Regions from separate parts of the Aliivibrio sp. SR45-2 genome, predicted to be linked through region 2. Evidence: predicted binding sites of a transcription regulator. Region 2 holds the regulator's gene; the other holds the start of a gene.

Region 1 (6,607 bases), on a different contig from region 2:
TTTTTTTCTTTTTCAACATCTTTCGATATTGTCGTGATAGCACGGGTTAGTGGGCCTGATGGAAAAGAAAGATCACGCTCTGTTGTTGTTACTTTCTCATCAATAAGCTCGTGAGCTGCATGCCCTGATTCTGCATAATTTAACGCTGAAGAGATTACCGTTTTAGAATAGTCACAAGGTTTCCAAAACTCTGTCTCTTCAAAATTAACGAGTTGAGTGTCAGCAACAAGCTTATAACCACGTTTTGGCACGGTCACAAGGTATCTCGCGTTATCTAAACGCCCATCTCTTAATATCTTGCGTAATTCAAAAATAGATTGAGTGACAACTTGATCAGTTACGAACGCGCCATCCCAAACATGTTGTATTAATTCATCACGGCAAAATACTTCACCGGAATGTTGGGCTAAAAAACGAAGCAAATTAACTAAACGTGGTTCAACCGAGACTTCCCTATCTTGGCGATATAATTTATTTTCTTCAATGACGAGAGTCCAGTCATTAATTTGAAAACATAATCCGACCATAAGATACTCATTGGTGTTAAATCGTTATTAATATAAGCAGTTTATGCATCTCAAAAAATAAAGATTATCTATTTATATTGATACGATTCATAAAAGAGATGGCGATTATAAATAAACTATTTATATCTGCCTATATCATTCCCTTATCAAAAATGAAATCTTAGGATCCAACGAATTAAAACAACATAAAAAATCAAACAATCAAACATAAGCAATTGAATTAAAACAAACTAATAAAATATAAAGATATAAGAGAGGTAACATAGCATGACCATTTTTCACATGAACAAGTCTATTTTTAATATTAATAGAACCTAGCGTTTATGAATGCAACATAAATGGAATATAAATAGATCAAGTTTTATCAACTTATAACCTTATAAAAAGAAGGGGAAATAAAAATCAAGAAAACATAAAAATGCTATTAATATTTACATCACTAATCAATAAATAATAGTGAACAAAAAAACATATAATGTATTGACCTAAAGTTAACTTTACCTTTTACAGTGTCTCTACGTTAATAATGAGTATGACAAGGAGTCACTATGACACAATTTGAACACGCCAACATCACCGTTCCAAACATAGATGCGGCCATCGCTTTTCTATTAAATGCAGCACCTGACTTTAGAGTCAAAATAGACCAAACACCAGTAGGTAGTTATCGATGGGCTCATGTCGGTAACGATGAATATTATTTTGCCTTACAAGAACCCAAAGATGCGACCTCATCACAAGATACCCGTAAGCCCTATCACAATATCGGTGTGAACCATATTGGAATGATCGTCGACAATTTAGACCATCTTCAGGAAAAATTACTTGCTTTAGGTTACGAACAAAATGGTCTAGTCACTCAAGAAAAACATGGGCGACGTACTTACTTTTATGACAAAGCAGGATTCGAGTGGGAGTTAGTAGAATACGACAGTGAAAAGCCGGAAGAACGTTACAGTTACTAATCAATAAGAAAGGGCGAACTCAAATAGGTTTGCCCATTTTTTGTATTAATTAAATCAACGTCAATTTACGCGTCTTTAGATTGCAGTATTTTATGGGTCATATATAACCCGATAATCATAGCAACAAAAAAGATAATCACATCTTTATTACCAAGAGCGATGCTTGATACGGCGGGTCCCGGACAAACACCGGCAATGCCCCATCCTAAACCAAAGATTACCGCACCGATAACTAATCGCTTATCAATTTTTTTATTGGTAGATAAACAAAACTCACCTGCATTTAATGGTTTTTCTTTCGGCTTAATCAATAGAAAATACGCGGGCATAAATACCAATAACGCCCCTCCCATCACAAACATTAAGCTTGGATCCCACTCTCCAGCAACATCTAAAAAAGCAATCACAACGTGAGGATCTGCCATTCCAGAAATAACCATACCGATACCAAAAAGAAGCCCTGAAACCAGCGATACAAAAAGAAATAATAAAGTAGCCATCATCGAATCCAACTAAAGAAGGTGATTGAGAAAAAAAACAGTGATAGCCGCAACAATCATAAAAGTAGCGGTAGCAATCATTGAGCGAACAGACAATCGACCAATACCACAGATCCCATGCCCACTAGTACAACCATTGCCTAAACGGGTGCCAACACCAACCAGTAAACCGGCAATAACAAGCGTGCTCACCGTCGCGTTATACTCACTAGGCACGTAAGCACCAAGATAATGAACACCACCAACACCACCAAAGATCATTCCCACAATAAACAAGACACGCCAAGCATAATCTTGTTTTTTAGGTACTAATAGCCCGGTAAGCACTCCACTAATTCCTGCAATTTTACCATTCAGCAGTAATAACAACGTCGCAGAAACGCCAAGTAACATGCCGCCAAATAAGGACTCCCATGGAATCGATATACTCATTATCTTCTTCTCTCTTTTAGGTTAACTCAGTGTTAAGCATACTAAATCATAAACATTAGTCAAAGATTATTTAGCAATGACTAATTTAGGTAGTGTGAATTCACAATCAACTAAACAGAAAATAAGAAGGGAAATATGGAATAAATACTTAACAAACTCAATGAAAGAGAAAAAAATTCTCTAAATTTGATTTTTTATGACATAAATAAGCAAGTTATTCTCCGGTGAAGCACGTATATTTCCCATTCATCTTGTTGCTATTGCACAAAAAAATATCAATACATTAAAACAATATAGAATGGACACTTTATATGGATAAGAAATACCTTTCTCTGCTGCTATTTTGCTCTGTGTGCTTCATTTGGGGAACCACATGGCTTGCTATGGAAATAGCCGTCGATACCATCCCACCAATCTTTTCGACGGCTCTGCGCTTTCTTATTGCTTCGCCTATTCTAATTTTATTGTCGAAGATTTTTAATCAACCTTTATTCTTTCCAAGAGGGAAAAATAAGTGGATGATTATTGTCGCTGTTTTCTATTTTGCGATCCCATTTACCTTAATGATAGCTGGTGAGATGTATATTTCTTCTGGCCTTGCATCTATTATTTTTGCCAACATGCCAATTGCCGTAATGATCACATCCACTTTATTTTTAGGCCTTAGACTTTCACCCCATCAATTTGCAGGCTTGTTTATTGCTGTCAGCAGTTTGTATGTCATTTTATCGAATGAGCTAGGGATTGGTGGTGATGATTTACTGATTGGTTCAGCGGCGTTAGCGTTAGCCGTTGCTATTCATGCGATCATGTATGTGATGGTGCAAAAATACTGTAAAGATATTCAAGTCATCACTTACAACGCCATTCCTAGTTTTATTGCCGCGCTATTATTGTTTATTACGTCATTTGCTTTTGAACAGGTCGACGTACAAGCGTTCTCATCATCTTCTGTAATAGCTGTCGCTTACTTAGGTGTCTTTGCAAGTGTCGGTGGCATTGTGGCTTATTTTAAATTAGGTCAAATATCCACCCCCTTTGCCGCATCAATCTGTTTCTTAATCTTCCCATTAGTCGCACTCAGTTTGTCTTCACTCACTTCTGGAACCACTATTTCAGACAAGTCCCTTATCATGCTAGCGCCGCTGCTTGGTGGGATTTTACTGTCGAAGATCCCACGAAGTGCACTCTCATTAAGTAAATTAAAAGTCCTCTATAAATCGGCATCATAATGAAAGAGACAATCTGGTTATTTATAACGAGAGATTAAAGAAAGAAGAAAGGGCGCAATTAGTGCCCTTTCTTGTATCGACACCCTATTCATAATAAGGTAGTTTAGGAGTATAGACGTATAGAATGCTATGAATTAAAAATAACTTAAGGATAAGTTGTGCCAATTAGAATCCCTGACCAACTCCCTGCTGCTGAAGTATTGCGCGAAGAAAATATCTTTGTCATGCAAGAATCTCGAGCCACCACACAAGCCATTCGTCCTCTTAAAGTGATCATATTAAATTTGATGCCTAAGAAGATAGAAACAGAAACTCAATTTCTTCGCTTGTTATCAAACAGTCCATTACAAGTGGATGTTGAGCTATTACGCATTGATAATCGCACCAGTAAAAATACCCCTACCGAACATTTAGATACTTTTTATCGCCAATTTGAAGGCATTAAAAATCGTAATTTTGATGGCTTGATAATTACTGGCGCTCCATTGGGTTTAGTCCAATTTGAAGATGTTATTTATTGGGAGCACTTACAAACCATCATGACGTGGGCAAAGGATCATGTCACATCGAGTTTGTATGTTTGTTGGGCGGCACAAGCCGGTTTAAAATTGCTGTATGATTTACCAAAGCGCACACGCAAAGAAAAACTGTCTGGTGTTTACAAACACACCAACCTTGAACAACATCACCCCATTTTACGTGGTTTTGATGATCAATTTTTAGCGCCTCATTCTCGTTATGCGGATTTTTCTGCCGATTATCTTAACGCTCATACCGATCTCGACATCCTTGCGACCTCAAAAGAAGCTGGGGTTTATTTAGCATCAACCAAAGACAAGCGAAATGTATTTGTTACTGGTCACCCTGAATACGACTCTCTCACTTTACATAATGAATATGTTCGTGATTTAGGTGAAGGAATGGAACCTATTATTCCTGTTAATTATTATCCTGATGATAACCCTGATATTCCACCAAAAGCGACGTGGCGTAGTCACGGACACTTATTGTTTTCTAATTGGTTGAATTACTGTGTTTACCAACAAACACCGTATGATCTTGACCATTTTTCAGAGCTCAACTTCACCCGCGATTAACTCCTCACTAGGGCGTAATACATCAGTTACGCCCGACTAATAATAAAACCATCTAGATTTATCTGATAGATAGCCCACACTTTTTTATTTCGATCAAAAAAATAGTCATCCCTTTAACTCAGATCAATCAAACCTCTATTTACAAAACCAACAACACTCTAAATGAGAACAAGCTCAATAAAAGCCTCTGATATGTAAGGTATTAATGCCTGTAATTGATTTTTTATTATTTTTTGCATTTATGCAGGTGGTTCTATGTTGTATTTTGAGTTTATCTTTCTATTACTGGTGCTCTATATTGGCTCTCGCTTTGGCGGGATTGGTTTAGGCGTCGTTTCTGGGATTGGTCTGGTTATTGAAGTGTTTATCTTCAAAATGCCCCCTACATCTCCTCCCGTTACCGTTATGCTTATTATCTTAGCGGTTGTTACTTGTGCATCGATACTAGAAGCCGCTGGGGGCCTAAAGTACATGCTGCAAGTCGCAGAGCGGATCTTAAGAAAGAACCCGAAACGCGTTACTATCATCGCTCCTTTTGTTACCTATGCGATGACATTCTTGCTAGGTACAGGTCACGCGGTGTATTCGATTATGCCTATTATTGGTGATGTGGCATTAAAAAATGGCATTCGACCTGAACGCCCTATGGCGGCGGCTTCTGTTGCCTCTCAAATCGCCATTACCGCTTCCCCTCTTTCTGCTGCGGTTGTTTACTATTTAGCGCAATTAGTCGATATCGATGCATCAATTACCTTATTGTCGATCTTAATGGTTACGGTTCCTTCAACGTTATTTGGTACGCTAATGTTGGCGCTGTACAGTTTACGTCGTGGTAAAGAATTAGACGATGATGAAGAGTATCAAGCTCGTTTAAAAGATCCTATTTGGCGTGAAAAAATCTTAAACACTACCTCTACGTCTTTAGATGAAAAACTACCAACCAAAGCCCGCAATGCGGTACTTATCTTTTTAGCTGCCATCGTGTCTATTGTTGTCATCGCTATGTTGCCAGAGATCCGCACCATCACAGAAGGTGGCGCTCCGATCAAAATGTCAGTCGTGATCCAAATGATGATGTTGGCGTTTGGTGGTGTCATTCTATTAGCGACGAAGACCGATCCTCGTGATGTTCCAAATGGTGTGGTGTTTAAATCAGGTATGGTTGCCGCGATTGCGATCTTCGGTATTGCTTGGATGTCAGACACCTACTTCCAATACGCAATGCCTCAATTTAGAGCCGGAATTGTGGATATGGTGACACTTCACCCATGGACATTCGCTTTAGCGCTATTCATTGTCTCTGTAGTCGTTAACTCTCAAGCAGCAACGGCTCGAATGATGTTACCTGTTGGCCTTGCTCTAGGTCTAGAGCCTGCTTTGGTGATTGGTTTAATGCCTGCAGTTTATGGTTACTTCTTTATTCCAAACTATCCATCAGATATTGCTACGGTTAACTTTGATAGCTCAGGTACGACCAAGATTGGTAAATACTACTTTAACCACTCGTTTATGTCGGTTGGTTTAATCGGGGTAATTTCGGCCTGTATGGTCGGTTATGTATTAGGACAAATAGTGATTGGTTAGGGTAACCTAATCAGACTTAACGTTTAAAAAAAGCCCGTGAGCATGGTTGTTAATAACAACCTGCATCTCGGGCTTTTTTAAAACAATCTTACAGAGATAAACTAAAGAACAAACCGGCTAAACACGCACTCATTAAGTTAGCTAACGTACCACCAAGTACCGCTTTAAAACCCATATTCGCGACTTCAGCACGGCGCTCTGGTGCCATCACACCAATAGAACCTAATTGAACTGCTATCGAGCTAATATTAGCAAAACCACATAATGCAA
Region 2 (6,607 bases):
ATTGTCTCATTGATGTTTCAGGAATAAACGTCGAACTTGGTAATTCATTTTTTACCAATTGCAGTGCTTGACGCATTGGTGCGAATAATTGACGAGCACGTTGCGTTGGTTGAATACCACGACCATGGCGAATAAAGAGTTCATCATTAAACATCACTTTTAGTCGTGATACCGCATTACTCACTGCCGGTTGTGACATACCTAGGTTTTGAGCTGCTCGAGTAATATTTTGCTCTTGCATTACTGCATCAAAAACAGTCAGTAGATTTAAATCTACTCCACGTAATACTTGTTCTGCTCTAACGCTATTAGATGCAGAGGAAAATTCAGACATACTCATTTAAAGGCTCTCTCTATTTTTCAGCAAATTATTAAAATAAGAAAAAGTAAGCTGCATATTATTATAGTTATACACGTTATTGACAGAACGTATGCTAGCCAACTGTTCAACATAATCACTGAATAGATTTACAAAATCCATAGCACGTAACAGATTTTAATTTTAATTTATGCTTAATCAAAGTTAACCGATTAATTTTATTTACAAATCAACCAATTAGGCAAAAACATAAAATAACCTAAATATCAATAGTTTCCGATTTTTCCTACATTAAACGAAAAAAACCATGCAACATGGCATGGTTTAAAATATAACGAAACGTTAATAAGTATTACATTTGGTTAAAATAACGCTGAAATTTTATTCAAATCAGACTGGATTGCTCCGGCGGTAACCTCTCTTCCGGCGCCTGGCCCTCTTATCACTAAAGGGTTATCTTTATACCACTGACTTTCAATCGCAAAAATATTATCGCACGGTAATAAATTAGCCAATGCATGATGTTCAGACAGCGCTTCAATCCCAACCGTTGCACTGCCATTTTTATTCAAACGGGCAACATAACGAAGTACTTTTTGTTCTCGCTGCGCTTGTTCCAAACGTTCCGATAATGCTTCATTTAAGGCATCACCTTTTGCCAAGAAGTCATCAAGACTCACTTGCTGTAATTCGGCGGGAACCAACGATTCGACTTCGATTTGATTCGGTTCGATTTGTAACCCTGACTCTCTTGCCAAAATAACAAGCTTTCTCATTACATCGGAACCATCTAAATCATGCCTAGGATCTGGCTCTGTCAATCCTTGTTGCCATGCTAAATCGACTAACTCAGTAAAGGGAGTCTCTCCAGTATATTGTTGGAATAACCAAGAAAGAGTGCCAGAAAAGATCCCAGAGAGTGCAACAATGCTGTCTCCGCTTTCACGCAAATCTTGCACAGTATGATTAATTGGTAATCCCGCGCCAACCGTTGCATTGTATAACCAATGTCGACCAGTTTTTGCAAACGCATCAACAACCGCTTGATATTCATGACTTGGTGCTGAACCCGCGACCTTATTTGCAGAGATCAAGTGCATGCCTTGTTCTGCAATTTTAGTGTATTGACTTGCAAGCTCAGGGCTTGCCGTTACATCTAAAATAACAACGTCATCGTATCCTTGGACTGAACCGATTTTTTCAATCCATTCAAATTCTTCGTAGCTCACCGCTTCATCATCAAAATGACTGACTACCGATGCACTATCGATACCATCAAAATCGAACCAGTATCGATGACGGTCAACGACTCCGACTAATGAAAAAATCATGCCTCGACGTTTTTCTAAAATTCGTTTTTGCTGAGTAAACAATGTAAGCCACTGCGCACCAATATTACCGTGACCACACAAAACAAGGCCAACTCGTTTCTGAGCTTGAAATAAACTGGTATGAATCTCATTGATCAATTCATCGGTGTCTAATTTACGAAGAATAGCAACAAGACTTAACCCTGATTCCGATTCACACACAAACTCTAAAGGTCTATTTTTTAATTGATGGTAAAAACCATGGCTATGAATGGCATTAGCCGTTACACCAGCACCTACTGCTGCAACCATTGAGTACCCTTCTTTTAATTTAATTTCAGCATGCACCGCTGTATTTTGCAGCATATCTAAAGCATCACTGACGATCTCTGAAGTGTAGGCAAGTAATAAAGTAAATTTATCGGCTTGTGCTTCTAACGCAAGAGGTTGAAGTTGAGCACGAGTTAAAAGAGAAAGCACCTCGGTTTGAGCTCGTTCAAAATCTTGCCCACGGCCAAAGCCAAGTTGAATTAAGTACACATCATCCAACGAAGTAACAATTTTAGCGCCACGACCAGAGGCCAAGACACGTTCAATGCGTGTTGAACCCGATTCTGGTTGATAACTGCAACGTAGACTCAAATCTAACGCACTTTGCGCTACTGGCTGTAATGTTCTGCTATGTAAAACAGGGGCAGCTAAACGGGCCAATTCACTGGCTTCATCCAAACGAAGTAGCGGCAATAAACAAGCGTCTTCCACTTTTCTAGGATCCGCACTAAATACCCCAGCAACATCACTCCAAATCGTAACACGAGAAACTTCAGCTAATGCACCAATCATAGTTGCTGAGTAATCCGATCCATTACGCCCTAATAATACGGTTTCACCCTTTTGGTCACGGGCCATAAATCCAGTAATAACAAGACGGCCATGAGGGTGTTGTGCTATTTGTTCTTTAAATAAAGGCCATGAAAGAACACGATCAACCTCAGGCTGAGCCCCTCTTTCTGCTCTTAAAAAATGACGAGAATCCAACGGTGCCGATTTTAATTCAATCTGGTTTAAATAAGCCGACAACAAACGAGACGACCATATTTCACCATGACCAAGCACATCGGCTTGTTGAACTTCATTTAGCGGAGCATGTAATTGACCGATTGCAATCAACTCTTTATGCAACAATGCCTGCAATACTTCCGCCTGATCTGGCTCTAACAATTCAGAAATTAACTGTTGCTGATAATGACGCAAAGACTCCAATGTATCGTGAGCCAAACGACCATCTTTAGATAAGTTATCAATCCATTCAAGAATACGGTTTGTTGTATTACCCGCGGCAGAAACAACAACAAGATCATGCTCGTTTGAATATTCTTTTAAGATGGTTGCCACACGGCGATAACACTCAGGATCAGAAAGACTGCTGCCACCAAATTTATGTAACTGACGTTGCACCAAAGACGTTGTCATTATTTCACCTCTGCAGCCACAGCAAACGCTTGTGTAAGATCTGCGATTAAATCTCTACTGTCTTCTAGGCCAACAGAAATACGTAATAACGTCGGCACTAAACCGGCAGCAGCCTGAGCTTCATCTGACATCGCTCTATGTGTCATCGTTCCCGGATGAGCAATCAGACTTTCTACTCCCCCTAACGATTCAGCTAAAGAGAAATATTTTAACGCTTTCACAAAAACTTTAAGTTGGTCTAACGAACCGTTTAATTCAAAACTCAGCATTGCACCAAAACCCGCTTGCTGACGCTTTGCTATTTCATGCCCTGGGTGCTCAGGTAGACTAGGGTGATAGATCGTTCCCACTAACTCTTGCTGTTGTAAGCATTTTAATACTTCCATCGCATTTTCTTCATGCACTCGCATACGAGCACTAAGAGTACGAATTCCTCGCAGGGTTAAATAGCTATCAAATGCAGTACCTGTTGCACCAATGCAGTTCCCCCACCATGCCAATTCATCGGCATGTTCTTTCGTTTTAGATATGATCACACCACCAACAACGTCTGAATGCCCATTAATGTATTTTGTTGTGGAATGAAGAACGAAATCAGCCCCAAGAGTCAGTGGCTGCTGTAATACAGGAGAAAGGAACGTGTTATCAACCGCAACTAATGCACCGACTTCTGCCGCTTTTTTACAAATTTCGGCAATATCGACTACGCGAACTAATGGATTAGAAGGCGTTTCTAATAAGATCAGTTTTGGCTTTTTAGCAAGCGCTTCATCTAAAGCGGCGGCATTAGACTGATCCACAAACAACGTTTGAAAATCACCTTTATTTGCTCTGGTGTTAAAGAGTCGATAAGTGCCGCCATAGCAGTCATGAGGGGCAACAATTAAATCATCAGGACCAAGCAAGGCTGATACCATTAAATTAAGAGCCGCAGTGCCACAGTTCGTCACCACCGCACCCGCACCACACTCTAAATCAGACAATGTTGTTTCTAATTGAGTTCGGGTTGGATTCCCTGAGCGAGCGTAATCGTACGTTGGAACATCTCCAAATTCTGGAAAGCTATAATTAGTCGATAAATAGATAGGAGGCACAACCGCATTGTGTTGTGAATCGGTTTCAATGCCAGTACGAACAGCAATAGTTGCAGGTTTTCTCTCGCTCATTATTTCCCTTCCAAACTGCTATGCAGTGGTATAATCTAATCCATAAGTTATATTCTTCTACTTTACCATCACAAAATGAGACGTCAATACTTCTAGACGTCTATATATCTTTGCTTATAGACGTAAATATCGCTAGAATTAGCTCATCGCATTTTAAACAACAATAATATTAGAACGAAGGTGAGCAATGGCTGATTGGAATGGTGACTATTTAAGTCCTTATGCCGAGCATGGTAAAAAAAGTGAACAGGTAAAAAAAATTACCGTGTCAATTCCAACGAAGGTACTACAAATCCTTACGGATGAACGTACTCGTCGTCAAGTAAGTAATCTTCGCCACGCCACAAACAGCGAATTGTTATGTGAAGCGTTTCTTCATGCTTATACTGGCCAACCATTGCCAACAGATGAAGATTTACGTAAAGATCGTCCTGATGATATTCCAACAGAAGCAAAAGCGTTAATGACCGCAATGGGCATTGAATTCGAAGCATTCGACGAAGAATAAAAGTGATTAACTCCTAGCTAATGAGAACAGTCATTAGCTAGATCACATTTTCGATTATTTCCTACTTTCTTTATCCCCTCTGTTTTTCTGCTCATTTCAATTTTACATTACCTCTCTGTCTCATACTTACCCTATCCAATTGGCCATGTTCAAGTTCTAAAAGCGAATGATAATTTACTCTACCGACTGTATTACAATAGTGCTAAACAACAACGAATACATTAGTGGTATTCAAGTTAACGCTTGGTGGTAAACCCATAATTTAATTCCCCCTAATAAAAAGGCTTCCTCATCAATGACGTAGGAAGCCTTTTTACTTTAATTAATATATAAAAGCAGTTTACGCTTCCATGTATCCTTCTGGCATTTCAATACGAGCGACGCCTGAATCAACCGCTGCTTGTGCTACCGCTTTTGCAACTCGAGGAAGTAAACGAGGATCCATCGGTTTAGGAATGATGTAACCTTTGCCAAACTCTAAAGAATCAACACCCGCCGCTTTTAATACTTCGACAGGCACAGGTTCTTTCGTTAATTGACGAATTGCTTCAACCGCAGCCAATTTCATTTCATCATTAATCACGCTTGCACGAACATCGAGTGCACCACGGAAGATAAATGGGAAACAAAGTACGTTATTTACTTGGTTAGGATAATCAGAACGACCAGTACCCATAATTAAATCATTCCGAACTTCATGAGCCAATTCTGGTTTGATCTCAGGATCTGGATTTGAACAAGCAAATACAACGGGCTTATCAGCCATTAATTTAAGCGCTTCAGGTGGCAATAGGTTAGGACCCGATACCCCTAAGAATAAATCAGCGCCTTCAATAACATCTTCAAGCGTACGTTTATCTGTGTTGTTCGCAAAACGTTGTTTATATTCATTAATGTCATCACGACGAGTGTGAATTACGCCTTTACGATCAAGCATGTAGATCTTCTCGCGCATCGCGCCACATTTAATCAGCATTTCCATGCAGGCAACCGCCGCGGCACCCGCACCTAAACAAACAATGATCGCATCTTCTAACTTCTTACCTTGAAGCTCGATAGCATTCAACATGCCAGCTGCCGTTACAATTGCAGTACCGTGCTGATCATCGTGGAATACAGGAATATCACAACGTTCAATTAAACGACGTTCAATTTCAAAACAATCAGGGGCTTTGATGTCTTCTAAGTTAATACCACCAAAAGTATCTGCAATGTTCGCTACCGTATCTACAAATTCATCAATAGTGCGGTGTTTCACTTCGATATCAATCGAATCTAGACCGGCAAATCGTTTGAAAAGTAATGACTTGCCTTCCATTACAGGTTTTGAAGCCAGAGGACCTAAATTACCTAAGCCTAAAATAGCCGTACCATTTGAAATAACCGCAACCATGTTGCCTTTAGATGTGTATTTATAAACATCGTCTGGGTTTTTCGCGATTTCACGTACTGGTTCAGCTACTCCTGGGCTATAAGCCAAAGCAAGGTCTTCTACCGTATCGGCGGGTTTAGTCAGTGCTATTTCAATTTTACCCGGCGTTGGGTAAGCGTGATAATGGAGAGCTTGTTCGCGAAAATCTTCAGACATGGGGTTTTCCTGAATGCTAATAAATATAAGAGAATTGTTTCAAAATAGTAAACTATATAATAGTTGATCTAGCTCAAACTTCATAGTCTTCGCTTACAGATCGTACCAACAAAAATGTCGGGTTAATTGATGATTTTATGACTTAATTTCAAATAAGAAAGTGACCTTACTCTGAATTTTAGACATAAAAAAAGGAGTCCTAATGGACTCCTTTCTTATCGGAAATTGGTAATTATTTTTTAG

Evidence for each region. Region 2 encodes MetJ, which represses methionine synthesis genes. Its sites were predicted from a motif close to TTAGACNTNTANANGTCTAA; they were not measured.
Region 1: metA (homoserine O-acetyltransferase MetA) is a predicted target of MetJ. The motif match lies at 3,760-3,779, and genes of this name have one in related genera.

The regions. Positions count from the first base shown of each region.
Region 1 is NZ_CAWPRC010000183.1:58,338-64,944, forward strand. It holds gene cadC (lysine decarboxylation/transport transcriptional activator CadC) at 1-527, opposite strand, end outside; gene AACV33_RS17280 (VOC family protein) at 1,076-1,492, shown strand; gene AACV33_RS17285 (YeeE/YedE family protein) at 1,558-1,995, opposite strand; gene AACV33_RS17290 (YeeE/YedE family protein) at 2,005-2,424, opposite strand; gene AACV33_RS17295 (DMT family transporter) at 2,736-3,656, shown strand; gene metA (homoserine O-acetyltransferase MetA) at 3,815-4,753, shown strand; gene AACV33_RS17305 (anaerobic C4-dicarboxylate transporter) at 5,009-6,337, shown strand; gene AACV33_RS17310 (NupC/NupG family nucleoside CNT transporter) at 6,426-6,607, opposite strand, start outside.
Region 2 is NZ_CAWPRC010000150.1:115,174-121,780, forward strand. It holds gene leuO (transcriptional regulator LeuO) at 1-340, opposite strand, end outside; gene AACV33_RS09450 (bifunctional aspartate kinase/homoserine dehydrogenase II) at 682-3,102, opposite strand; gene AACV33_RS09455 (O-succinylhomoserine (thiol)-lyase) at 3,102-4,268, opposite strand; gene metJ (met regulon transcriptional regulator MetJ) at 4,456-4,776, shown strand; gene AACV33_RS09465 (malic enzyme-like NAD(P)-binding protein) at 5,117-6,364, opposite strand; gene rpmE (50S ribosomal protein L31) at 6,597-6,607, opposite strand, start outside.